3 regions of the Dictyobacter alpinus genome follow, and region 1 is predicted to be linked to each of the others. Evidence: riboswitches for the same ligand, from Rfam matches in the RefSeq annotation. Region 1 holds a riboswitch; each other region holds the start of a gene.

What was found. Region 1 has a riboswitch for cobalamin ahead of EL633_RS29110 (ribonucleoside-diphosphate reductase subunit alpha). Riboswitches for the same ligand answer to the same signal wherever they lie in the genome.
Region 2: linked by a shared signal. The riboswitch ahead of EL633_RS02450 (ABC transporter substrate-binding protein) and the one ahead of EL633_RS29110 (ribonucleoside-diphosphate reductase subunit alpha) in region 1 are both predicted to bind cobalamin.
Region 3: linked by a shared signal. The riboswitch ahead of EL633_RS00835 (FecCD family ABC transporter permease) and the one ahead of EL633_RS29110 (ribonucleoside-diphosphate reductase subunit alpha) in region 1 are both predicted to bind cobalamin.

The regions. Positions count from the first base shown of each region.
Region 1 covers NZ_BIFT01000002.1:1,639,692-1,643,889, reverse strand. The annotation lists gene EL633_RS29125 (MFS transporter) at 1-78, shown strand, start outside; gene EL633_RS29120 (MFS transporter) at 215-1,498, shown strand; gene EL633_RS29115 (GNAT family N-acetyltransferase) at 1,517-2,056, opposite strand; cobalamin riboswitch at 2,244-2,392, shown strand; gene EL633_RS29110 (ribonucleoside-diphosphate reductase subunit alpha) at 2,535-4,198, shown strand, end outside.
Region 2 covers NZ_BIFT01000001.1:627,484-631,681, forward strand. The annotation lists gene cobO (cob(I)yrinic acid a,c-diamide adenosyltransferase) at 1-471, opposite strand, end outside; gene EL633_RS02450 (ABC transporter substrate-binding protein) at 619-1,626, opposite strand; cobalamin riboswitch at 1,747-1,941, opposite strand; gene EL633_RS02455 (MerR family transcriptional regulator) at 2,393-2,836, shown strand; gene EL633_RS02460 (SDR family NAD(P)-dependent oxidoreductase) at 2,850-3,779, shown strand; gene EL633_RS02465 (GNAT family N-acetyltransferase) at 3,940-4,198, shown strand, end outside.
Region 3 covers NZ_BIFT01000001.1:201,826-206,023, reverse strand. The annotation lists gene recD2 (SF1B family DNA helicase RecD2) at 1-74, shown strand, start outside; gene EL633_RS00850 (iron-sulfur cluster assembly scaffold protein) at 243-662, shown strand; gene EL633_RS00845 (uracil-DNA glycosylase family protein) at 728-1,366, opposite strand; gene EL633_RS00840 (flavin reductase family protein) at 1,329-1,970, opposite strand; cobalamin riboswitch at 2,309-2,470, shown strand; gene EL633_RS00835 (FecCD family ABC transporter permease) at 2,595-3,698, shown strand; gene EL633_RS00830 (ABC transporter ATP-binding protein) at 3,692-4,198, shown strand, end outside.

The DNA of each region.
Region 1 (4,198 bases):
ATGGATCTACTTGCCAGTACAGAACAAGATATAGTCGAGCTACCTGAAGGCTGTGTTGAGTTATCAGGTAGTAAATAAAAAACAGTCATAGTTGACAGCATGAGCCAGGATAGGAGCGCCGCTGCTTTTGTATACTGGCTTTATTCGCGTGCCTATGTTTACATTTTCTCTTTCTTTTTTTTATTCAATTTTTTGGGGACTTTACACACAATCTATGGAAAATATCGCTATCTCGTCTGCGCAACAGCCGTTTGTGCGCAATCGTTTTACCTGGCTCTCCTATCTTCTCTTGGCGGCCTATTGTTATCTACAAGTTTCACCCGGCTCAATTGTACCTTTTCTTCATGCCGAGATGCACCTGAACTACACTATTGATAGTTTACATGTCAGTAGCCTGGCTATGGGCATTATCTTATCTGGACTATGCGGAGATCGCATCGCCCAACGTATTGGTCGTCAGCTTATGTTGTGGCTCTGTGTGACTGGTATTGCTCTGGGTGGTATATTGCTCATGTTGGCCCATCATCCGCTTGTAAGTATCTCTGGCATTTTATGTATAGGTTTCTTTGGTTGTACGCTGTCTAATATCGTACAATCTGCTTTATCCGACTATTATGGTAGTCAACGCACCATTGCGATTACTGAGGCTAATACCATTGCTTGTCTCGGTTCGGTGACAGGCCCTATTGTCCTTGGTTTGTTCCTGAGTACCTGGTTAGGCTGGCGCGCCATGTTCCTGGTCCCATTAGTCATGATGGCTCTGCTGGCCTGTTTTTTTCATGATGTGCGTCTTCCCGTTAGCGCTCGTGTGGAACATTCTCAGACTACCAGGACGCGCGCCCATTTTTCGCGTGCCAGCTGGTTTTATCTGGGTGTGATGGTAATGGTAGTAGCTTTCGAGTGGGGGACATTTACTTGGGGCTCTGGTTACCTGATCAAGATTGTTGGTTTTGAAACCAGGACCGCTTCAACCTTGATGAGCCTCTTCTTCTTTGCGGAAATGTTTGGCCGTTTTATCGGTAGTATCCTGACGCGGCGTTTCTCCGCTGATCAACTATTGGTTGTGGCCCTGGGGATTGCAGGAACTGGCTTTCTCCTCTTCTGGTTGGGTCCCACACCAATCCTACATGTCCTTGGTCTCTTTGTCGCGGGCCTGGGAATTGGCAATCTTTTCCCGCTGACCTTTACGATTGTGCTTAACGAGGGAGCTGACAATACTGATGCCGCCGCTGCTCGCTCTTCATTAGCGGCAGGATTGGCAATCTTTATTGCGCCATTGCTGCTGGGCCGTGCAGCTGATATCTTTGGCCTGCGAACTTCCTATAGCTTGGTGATGATCTTGTTTGTGCTGGCTTGCATCATGCTCGTTTTTGCTCGCCAGGCCACACATAAGAAGCAGGCTACTCCTTTGGAACTGGAAATTGAGCAATTCTTGCATGAACAAGCCAGGCCTTTGGATGAAGTGATACCCTCTTTGGATCTTACTTCAGTTTCTTAAAAAATATCAGAAGTTTTCTCAGGAGAAGGAGTTGTATACTTCTTCTCCTGTATTCTTTTCAAGCGAGCGGCTCATTTCAATAAATTCTCGTTTGCCATGTAGCTTGCTTTCTTGCATATAGCTTCCGACACGCCTGAAGCCCATCTTCTCATATAAATGAATTGCTCGTTGATTGAATGGTAGGACAAACAGGCGAACCTGATCAGGCGCAAATTTTTCTCTGGTAAAAGTTAATATCGCTTTCAGGAAGACTGATCCCTGTCCCTTACCGGTTAGATCTGGACGCATTCCAATGCCAATAGTGATGATGTTGTTCTCGCCATATAATGCAGGAACCTCGCTGCCCCAGACTTGTGCCGATGTACCAAAATTGGCAAATCCGATCAACTCTCCTTGCTCATCTTTAATGCTATAATGTGGGCTTCGTGGCTCAAGCATCTCCTGCAAATAGCCATCGCTAGCTGCATCCAGATTATAAATACTATAAGGTTCTTCATACCGCCATTGAGCAATAGTATGAGCATCTTGCGCCGTCATAAATGTAAATCGTAGGGACATGTTTTTACCTCCTCTATCAATAAGACGCTTATGCGTTCTCGTTGAGTACGAGCTATTTGGTATATGGCATCATTGGCCTGCATCGGCGTAATTGAAATTGACGCGAAAAAGATGATGCTTGACTTTTTGAATCAATATATGGTATTGTTGCACACGTAAACACTATATGTTGTGTGTTAGCACAATAAATAAAGTAAATGCCATAGGCCTATGCTTTTGTCGCATAGGGAAAATGGGGGAAGTCCGGTGAAAGTCCGGCGCTGTCGCGCAACGGTAAGGCGTAAGTAAGAAGATAGACCGCCAAGCCCGAATGCCCATCTATGTTGTTATGGATTGATCCCTTCGCGTGAAAGGGGCGACCCGCAAGTTTTTGTTGCCTGTGTATTTGTTTACTCGACAGATAGCCTGGTATTCTTGCACGTCAGCCTGTTCTCGCCTGAGGGGAACAGGTTTTTTGTTTGTGGAGGAATGCTTCGTTATGTCATTATCCTTTTCTGATGCTTCGCGCGTTAACGAGCAGCAGGCTGATAGTAATGTGCTCGCGGTTATTGCTGACGTCTGTCAGGATCTTGCTCCTGAAGTTGATGCAATGCTGCTCCAGGCTGATGTGCAGGCCAATATCTATTCCGGTGCCTCAGCGGCCGAGATCTGGAAAGCGTTGGTGATGGCGGCCCGTGCCCATATCGAGTTCGAACCTGCCTATACCTTTGCTGCGGCCCGCTTCCTGCTCTTATCCCTTTATAATGAAGTCCAGCCGCCAGTCGTTCAACAAAGGCTCAAACTGAAGGATGCTCCAGCTATCTATGCTAACTATTTTTCTGGCTATATTCAGCGTGGCATCGCATCCGGGGCCCTGGATACGCGCCTGGCCACCTTCGATCTTACCACCCTGGCTCGTGCGATCAAGCCAGAGCGGGATCTGCTTTTTGCGTATCCAGGTTTGCAGACCCTCTATGATCGTTATCTTTTACAGCATCAAGGACAGCGTTTTGAATTGCCACAATTGCTCTGGATGCGTGTTGCGATGGGTCTGGCTCTGAATGAGGAGCAGCGAGAACTGCGAGCAATTGAGTTTTATGAGCTGATATCACAGTTTTATTTTACGCCTGCTACGCCAACTCTTTTCAATGCTGGCACCGTCCATCCACAACTCTCGTCCTGTTATCTTACGACAGTGCAGGATGATCTCTGGCATATCTTTAAGAGTGTTCAGGATAATGCGCTGCTTTCCAAATGGGCTGGTGGACTCGGCAATGACTGGACGTATGTACGGGCATCAGGTTCTCATATCAAAGGTACTAATGGCAGTAGCCAGGGTATTATTCCATTTCTTAAAGTGGTCAATGATACTGCCGTTGCTGTTAATCAGGGAGGGAAGCGCAAAGGCGCTGTCTGTGCATATCTGGAGAACTGGCATCTGGATATTGAGGATTTTCTGGATCTGCGTCGTAATACTGGTGATGAGCGGCGCCGTACCCATGATATGAATATCGCCTGCTGGATCTCGGATGAATTTATGCAGCGCGTCCAGCAAGGTGCGTCATGGACCCTGTTTAGTCCAGATGAGGTGCCTGATCTCCATGATCTTTACGGTCAGGCTTTTAGCACGCGCTATCGTGAATATGAGCGACTAGCGGATAATGGCCAGTTGAAACAGTTTAAGCGTATGCCCGCAGTGGACCTGTGGCGTAAAATGCTTACCAGGCTCTTTGAGACCGGCCATCCATGGCTGACCTGGAAGGATGTTGCGAATATACGTTCGCCACAGGATCACGCAGGTGTGATTCATAGTAGCAACCTCTGTACCGAAATTCTATTAAATACCTCACAGAATGAAACGGCGGTCTGTAATCTGGGTTCACTTAACCTGGCTGCTCATCTGATTGCTGGCAATCTGGACCATACGCGTCTGCAAGCGACGATTCGGACGGCTGTGCGTATGCTGGATAATGTCATTGACATCAATTATTATCCTACCGTTGAAGCTCGTCAGGCCAATCTTCGCCATCGTCCAATTGGTCTGGGCTTGATGGGTTTTCAGGATGCTCTTTTTCAACTCGGTGTCAGCTATGCCAGCCAGCAGGCGGTCGATTTTGCTGATCACAGTATGGAAGCTATTGCCTACTATGCCCTGCTGGCATC
Region 2 (4,198 bases), on a different contig from region 1:
CTCGTTAACATCTAGCCAACCATAGTTGATGGCATAGGTGATCTCGTCCATGATGACGATGTCGTACTGATCGCTTTCAATTTTTTCACGGCAGAGCTGCCAGCATTTACGTGCTAGCGCCTTGTCATGTTCAATATTATCACTATTCCAGGTAAAGCCATCTCCCAATGGAATGATTTCTACCCCGATTTTCTGGGCCGCCCGGATCTCACCCCATTTGCCGGTCTGGGATTTCAGGAATTGTAGCATTACAACACGCTGGTTGTGTCCCCAGGCCCGAAATAGCACACCCAGGGCGGCGGTAGTTTTTCCTTTGCCGTTGCCCGTATTGATGATTACCAGACCTTTAGCAGGCTTGCGTTGTGCCCGTACTTCAGCCTGCTCTTTACGCAGACGGGCACGACCCTCTTCGGTCAGTTCTTCAACTTCAGTGGTTTCAAACTGGTTTTCTTGAGAAGTTCGCTCTTCCATTTATATTACTCCAATAGAAAGCTACTGCTGGACAATAGCAGGAAAAATATCATAAGGCTCCAGGGCTGTGGCTGCTGTTAACTTATTTGTACGGCCTCTCAACATACTGTAGCACATGCAGCCAGGCTTCTTTACAGACAGCAGAAACTATACATTCGCCGCGCAATAGGCAGGGAGTTTCTCGGAAAATTTATCAGGATGGACAATCTGGGCCAGACAACGCAATCCCTGGACAATTCGGGGTCCCGGCCGCTGCATAATATCAGAGTTGATATGATAGACTTGATGAGATTTTACCGCCTCAATATTTCCCCAGTTCGCCCGCTTATATACGGCTGATGGCTGACCACCATACAGCGGATCTTCAGTGAGGATAACATATTGAGGGTTAGCGGCAATTACTGACTCATCGGTAACTTGCGGATAGCCACCATTGGTTTTATTATCATGGAAAATATTGGTGACATTGGTGTATTGTGCCATCTCATCCCCAAATGAGCCACCACCAAAGACATACGGTTTACCAGGGGTACTGTTATCAACTTCGAGCAGGGCCTTCTTCGCAGGTGTCCCCTTGATAGTATTCTGAATCTGCGTGATCTGCTGCTGCATCCGCTTGACTAAAGACTGTGCTTTATCTTCAGTATGTGTTAAGCGGCCAACCAGTGTAATCTGATCAAGTGTTTTGGCGAGATCGGGTGAAGGTAGATCCACCACTTGCACACCTAGCCGGGTCAATTGGGTATCATATTTGTTTGATAATCCACCAGAACTTAATACCAGATCAGGCTTAAGAGCGACAATACTCTCAACATTGATGCCTGTACTACTGGATACCTTCTTGATCGTAGCCATTGAGGCAGGATAATTCGTAAAGGCATCGACACCTACGACACGGTTCTGCAGTTCTAGAGCGCCCAGAATCTCACTAATGCTGGGTGCCAGCGAGACAATGCGCAGGGGAACAGTTTTAGGAATAGCAATCGGCGTACCATAATTATCCAGCGCTGGCGTCGGCGTGGGCGTTGTAGCAGAATTAGCAGGAGTACTGTTCGACGTCTGGGAATTTGTAGCCTGTCCACAAGCGGCTAGAGTCACGATAAGTCCCAACAAACAGACAAAAAGAAAACGTGATGAGATGACATGGGTGCGCATACACTTGTATCCTTCTAGATAACGCCCGCAGTCACCTCGCGAAAAATAGTGGCCAGTCCAAGACAAGAAGAAATCAGACACAGAGATGCCCTGGCACTCGCTCCTTTTACGCGAAGGATCATGAGCACAACTTGTCAGGCAGGTCTCCTGGCTTCTGGCAATTGCATATCTAGCCTTCCCATTCCTCTACGGAACAGTGGCATTGAAGAGATAGGCATTAGACCAGTTACAGTAGCGCGACTGCGTCGGATTTTCACCGACTTCCCTATTCTGTCGAGACTTCGTGTCTCAACCACCTGACAAAATAAAAAGTAGAGTTATTTCCAACAAGTAGTATACCCAGCTTTATCTATTCCTGTCAATAAACAAGCAAGGCGCGTCAGGGCTTTTTAATTTTCCTTTTCCTGGCGCCTACGGCGCCGGAGTTTGGTGTGGTGTGTGTTCGTTCTGTGGGCGGCCGCGGCCGCCCACAGAACGAACACACACCACACTAGAAATACTCTGTATATGATTACTCCCGGCTGAAAATTAAAAAGCCCTGAAGGCGCGCAGGGCTTTCCCATTCTCATAAACAGAGCCAGTTTCAGTGAGCCCAAAAGCACAAGCCTGCTCAAGATGCGCATCCAAATAATGCATCTGCCGTGCTACGTTGCGAACTCCCGTCCGATGCAGTAGTAATATTTGAGTATAAACATTGGGCGATTTGCCCCTTGACTTAAAGCGCTTTAAGTTTTCTATACTTAAGATCATGAAAGACATAGTAACCATGACGCTACCCTTATCATTCACGATTCAGGAGTTGTCAAAACAAAGCGGTTTGAGCGAGCCTACGCTACGCTATTATGAGAAGATTGGGCTCATCCAACCGGTGCCAAGGGATCCTAGCAGCGGCCATCGACGCTATCCCGCTACAACTGCACAAGTCGTCAATGCACTTGCCTGTCTGCGTGCTAGCGGCCTTTCGATAGAAGATATGCGTACCTATTTGCAATTGCTTGAGAAGGGGACGCAGGGAGCCGCACAGCAAAAAGAACTCTTTCAAGCTCATGCCACCGAGCTAGAGCACCAGATAGAGCGCCTGCAGATGAGAAAACAGTATCTCGAAGGAAAAGTTGCTTATTGGGATGCGCTAGAACGTGGAGATGAGGAGGCTGTTCAGCGCATCATCGCAGAAAATCATCGTATTGCTGAAGAGATTGTAAAAGGGTAAAAGGACAATATATATGGAGCTTATTAAGACACCATTTGGTTTCGGATCAACTGCTGAAGAGATAGTGCAGAACGTTGATATGACGAATAAACGCGTTATCATTACTGGTGCCTCCTCTGGTATTGGTATCGAGACGGCGCATGCCCTGGCGAGTAGTGGTGCCGATGTGACGTTAGCTGTACGCGATACCGGGGCTGGCGAGCGTATCGCCAATGACATTAGTGCGGCGACCGGAAATACCTTGATCCATGTTGCGGCTCTCGACTTGAGCAATCTGGATTCCGTCGCCGCCTTTGTGAAAGGCTGGCATGGTCCTCTACACGTCCTGGTGAACAATGCTGGTATCATGGCCGTGCCTCAATTAGAACTGACGTCGGATGGACATGAGATGCAATTCGCAACCAACTTCCTCGGCCACTTCGCGCTCACAGTGGGATTGCATGAAGCACTTGTGTCCGCATCTGGTGCTCGCATCGTGTCGGTGAGCTCAAACGCGCATCAGTTCTCACCAGTGATCTTCGATGACGTGGACTATCAGATCCGTCCTTACGATCCATGGTCCGCCTATGGCCAATCCAAAACGGCCTGTATCCTGCTTGCGGTCGAAGCCACGCGGCGCTGGTCTCACGAGGGCATCTACGCCAATGCACTTAATCCTGGTGCCATTGCTACCAACCTGCAGAAGTATACTGGTGGTTTGAAGACTCCAGTTGAGAAGCGCAAGACGCCCGCGCAGGGAGCAGCGACATCAGTGTTGCTGGCTGCTTCACCTCTGTTAGAAGGGATCGGCGGGCGCTACTTCGAAGACTGCAATGAGTCGCCTGTCCTGCGCGATCGGCCGGTGATGTTTGGTGGCGGAGTTGCTCCGTGGGCACTAGATCCCAACAACGCCGAGCACCTGTGGGAGATATCCCTTGGCATGCTCGAAGCAAAAAAAGCGTAATATTGAATGAGGTAAGAAATTCTCGCGCTGAAAAATGTCGTTATTGGTGGCAACGAGCGTATCGGTAAAAAGCTTGTTACAATCCTATCACAATGACTGGCTCAGCCGTTCTACCGCTCAACAGCAAGCAAGTTTAGTAGAAGGAAAGGCATTTCTTTATATGAACGCACCATCATCTCAACAGGCACAGCTAGCTGCAGTGCTTCCGACGCTCTCGCTTCCTGCTGACATTCATTTGCGCTGCTGGACAGATGTCGATATGCCCGCTGTTCAGAGACTCGTTGACCAGCAGGGATGGCCGACCCGGCATACGCCAGAAGAGGTGATTGGGGGCTGGCGTCATGCCTGGCCTACTCTCGTTGCTACGCACGATGAGCGTGTGGTGGGATATGTGCAGGCATTGACGGATGAGCACGTCA
Region 3 (4,198 bases), on a different contig from region 1:
TGGCCCTGCGTAATACAGGTCTGGCTGAGCGCTTACTGGAACTGGCGCATAGCCATATTCAAGCCTCAATCTAGTCGGGTTCATGTTGGAATAAAGTCTCCAGTCAATTGTGTTTTCAACCTAAGAGAGAAAAACATTGTGCATTGCCATGTCAGCATTTTAGTTTGAATGTTATAATTGGTGAACGGAGTGGGGTGCATTTTGGATAAGCTAATATTAAACCCCTCCAAAGAGGAGAAGATATGGACCGTCAAGAAGCTATTGACTTTCTGCTAGATCATTACGAGAATCCCCGCAATCAAGGTGAAATCGAGCATCCAGATGTAAACTTGAATGGTGGTAATCCTGGTTGTGCCGACGTAATTACCATGCAGGCTCGCTTTGGCGAGGATGGGAAAGTGCAAGAGATTGCCTGGGATGGTACCGGTTGCACTATTAGTCGCGCCGCTGCTTCATATGTGACCGAGATGGTACAGGGTATGAGTGCCGAAGAAATTGAAAATGTGACCTTTGAAGATTTGATGGATCAACTGGGTCGTGAGATCGTGATGACCCGTCCAACCTGTGCGACTCTGGCTCTGGGTACCCTGAAAAAGGGCGTGCATGAGTTCGATATGCATCAGCGTGCCGACAAAGCTGACTACTCCCATCATCAGCACTAAGGCTTAAAATCTGGTTGTCTCAGGTAGTATTCATCTTGTTGAGAGGTCAGAGCTACCAGTACCAATTACAAATTATATCTATTGCGCCAGTCGGCTAGAAGCATTAAGGCCCGCTGGTGCAATTTTTTATGCGCGGGATCATTTAGCCAGCGACTGACTCCGGAAGGATGGGGAAGAGGCAAGTAAAGCGTACCATCTTCAGTCTCGATGTAAGAACCGATACAATCCTCAAGTTTGATTTTGCCACAGAACGCCTCGACGGCCATCGTACCAACAAGCAAGACTACCTTAGGACGCAGGAGGCGCAATTCTGCGTTGAGGAAAGGACGGCAAAGAGCCATCTCAGATGGAGATGGTTTGCGATCGCCATGGCCACGTGGATTGCGACCCGGATCGCAGCGCGTCAAAGAGCTCAAATAAGTATGTTCATGAAGATAGCCAGCTGGAAACCCCGCAGCCTCCAGCCATGATTGCAAGATACGCCCACCAGGACCACTAAAAGGGCGGTCCTGTGCGATTGAGCGATGACCGGGGGCCTGTCCAATGACCATGATGCGATCGCTTGCGCGTCCACTTACGATAGGGTGAGCTACAGGAATATATCCATGATCCTGACAGAGTTGGCACTGACGGATACATTGTTGAAGATCAGTCAGTGCCTCAACCCTACCTATTGCGGGCTGGCTCTTCAAGATTACCCTCATGATATTCTTCAACCAGGCTGGGCTCATGGAATAATTTGGTCATATGACGGTATTGCCCACCATAATAGAGTAACGGATCTTCTTCTTTATGGGCCGTATGTTTGCCATTACCGTTGTTGGTCGCGGGCATATTGTTTTCCGTACGTCCATTGCTATCTACAAATGCAGTTGTTTGTGGTGTGCCCATGGCTTCAACCTGACCAATGAAGATAACATGATCGCCGCCTGGATATTCAGCCACGATCCGCGCGTCGATAAATGCTAATACATCTTCAATAATAGGTGAACCAGTGGCCGCAGTATGATAAGGTGCATAGCAAAAATGCTCAAAGCGTTCTGGACTATTTGTCGCAAAGCCGCGTGACCACTCCTCTTGATTCTTAGACAACATATTGACAGCAAAAATCTTACTTTCTCGTAAAAGAGGAAGAGTACTACTATTATTATCAACACAGATAAGAACAAGTGGTGGATTTAAAGAAACCGAACAAAAAGAGTTGACAGTAAGACCGGCGAGAACCCCATTACTACTCGTTGTGACAACCGTAACACCGGTAGCAAAGCGTCCCATCACCTGTCTGAAAAGTTCTTTTTCAATAGCCATTTATTAGTCCTTCAAGTGGAAACATAGGAAAACGTAGGAACGCCATTGGCTCCGCGCCGAACGCAGTGGTCGGTTCCATCCCCTGCATTTCAAACGTTCTATAAAAAGTTTTATTGCGCCAGGGCGACTACTATTCTTGTTAAAAGTATCACCCTTTCCTCTAGCTCTTGTCAACTGGCCTTCCGTACAGGTCTATATGTTTAACACGTGTTGGGCGATTTAAATTGCCTCTTTGATGTCATATGCCAGGCACACTCTATACATGCAATAATTTGTGGTGATGGCCGCTTGACTTTGTAGAAGGGTATCGATATACTCTTCTGAAGAAAAAGAAATACTTGATGGTGTCTTCATTGGGTGGCCTGGTTGTAGGCCAGGCAGAATAGGGAAGTCGGTGTAAATCCGACACAGTCGCGCTACTGTAACCAGAGATGTAGTTTAAACATAGCCTGTTTTTACGATCTGGAAGTCAGGAGACCTGCCCATTGAGAGGCTCACGTTCCTTCGCGTCAAAGGAGTGAACCAGGACCATTGTGTGCATGCCGCTCAATGTTTTCCTCCAGGTGGCTGATCCAGGCCATTGCTCTCCTTCTCGCTCTATAAATTAAAGTGAGCAATTTTGTTATGAAGATGGTAACGCGCCCAACCTCAGCAGCGCCCGCGCCCGTGCCGTCATCTCCACGGCGTGTTTTGCCTCTATTTGTGTTGAGCAGTCTGGTAATTGTGCTGATCGCTGTGATCTTAACCTCGGTCAGTTTTGGTTCGGTATCAGTACCTATAAGCACTATTGTGCAGATCTTATTGAATGGTACGACACTATTTCATTTTCCCGTCACCTGGGATGCTTCGCTAGATGTTATTATCTTGCAGGTACGTTTGCCGGTAGTATTAGGGGCAGTCCTGGTAGGAGCGGCCCTGGCGGTGGCTGGAACCCTTTTCCAGGGGATGTTGCGTAATCCGCTGGCGGATCCCTATTTGATGGGAACCTCATCGGGCGCGGCCCTGGGAGCCACTATCGCTTTTGTGCTACCGTTTGATACTGTTTATGGAAGTCTGTTTCCTCTAACCCCCGTACTGGCTTTTGTCGGGGCGCTACTGACCGTTCTCTTTGTGTATGCGCTGGCGCGTTCTGGTGGCCAGACGCCAGTCATTATGTTGTTATTAGCAGGCGTGGTCGTCAACGCCATTTTGACAGCCTGCCAGACCTTGATTTTAAATCTCTGGCCCTCCAATGACTTTGGGCGCATTCTTGGTTTATATAACTGGCTCTCAGGCGGAATTGCCATTGTCGGGTGGGAGTCACTGGCCGTTGTCGCCGGTATTGTCCTGTTCGGATTACTCCTCGCCTTCTGGCTAGCCAATCGCTTAGATGTCTTTGCTTTGGGAGAAGAAGCGGCAGCGCACCTGGGCCTGCATGTCGAGCGAACCAAGTTTCTGATTGTCATTGTGGCCTCGCTTCTGACTGCCGCCGCGGTCTCGATCAGCGGTCTGGTTGGTTTTGTTGGTCTGGTCACACCACATTGCATGCGCCTGCTGCTCGGACCTCGTCATCGGACCCTACTACCGGCATCCGCTCTAGGGGGAGCAATCTTTTTGACGCTGGCGGATATGTTGGCTCGTGTGCTGCTGGCTCCAACAGTAATACCCGTTGGGGTCTTTACCGCTCTGGTAGGTGCGCCCTTTTTCTTATTTTTATTGCGTAGCAGTAAGCGAGAATACAAATGGTAGAGAGCAAAAAGTTAGTGGCAGTCAGGCCCGAACCTATTCTGGAAATGCAAGGCATCTCCTTTGGTTATAAGCGACAGGATTTGCTATACGATGTCTCTGTCTCGGTTGCGCCAGGAGAGATGATTGGTTTACTGGGACCAAATGGCTCAGGCAAGACCACCTTACTACGTTTGTTAAGTGGAGTGCTTCAGCCCAGACGAGGCCAGATCTTGTTGCAAGGTCGGACTCTATCCCAGTGGGGGCGTCGCCAGGCGGCGCAAAGGATTGCTGTTGTGCCGCAAGAGCTCCATATGCCATTTACGTATACGGTTGAGCAGATGGTGAGCCTGGGTCGCACCCCTTTTACCTCATCTTTCTTTGGTTCTCGTAAAGAGCATGATAGCACCATTATTCAAGATGCCATGCAGGCCGCAGGTGTCACATCTTTAAGTGAACGTATCTTCAATGAGCTCAGTGGAGGAGAGCGTCAGCGTGTTACAGTCGCCATGGCGCTTGCTCAG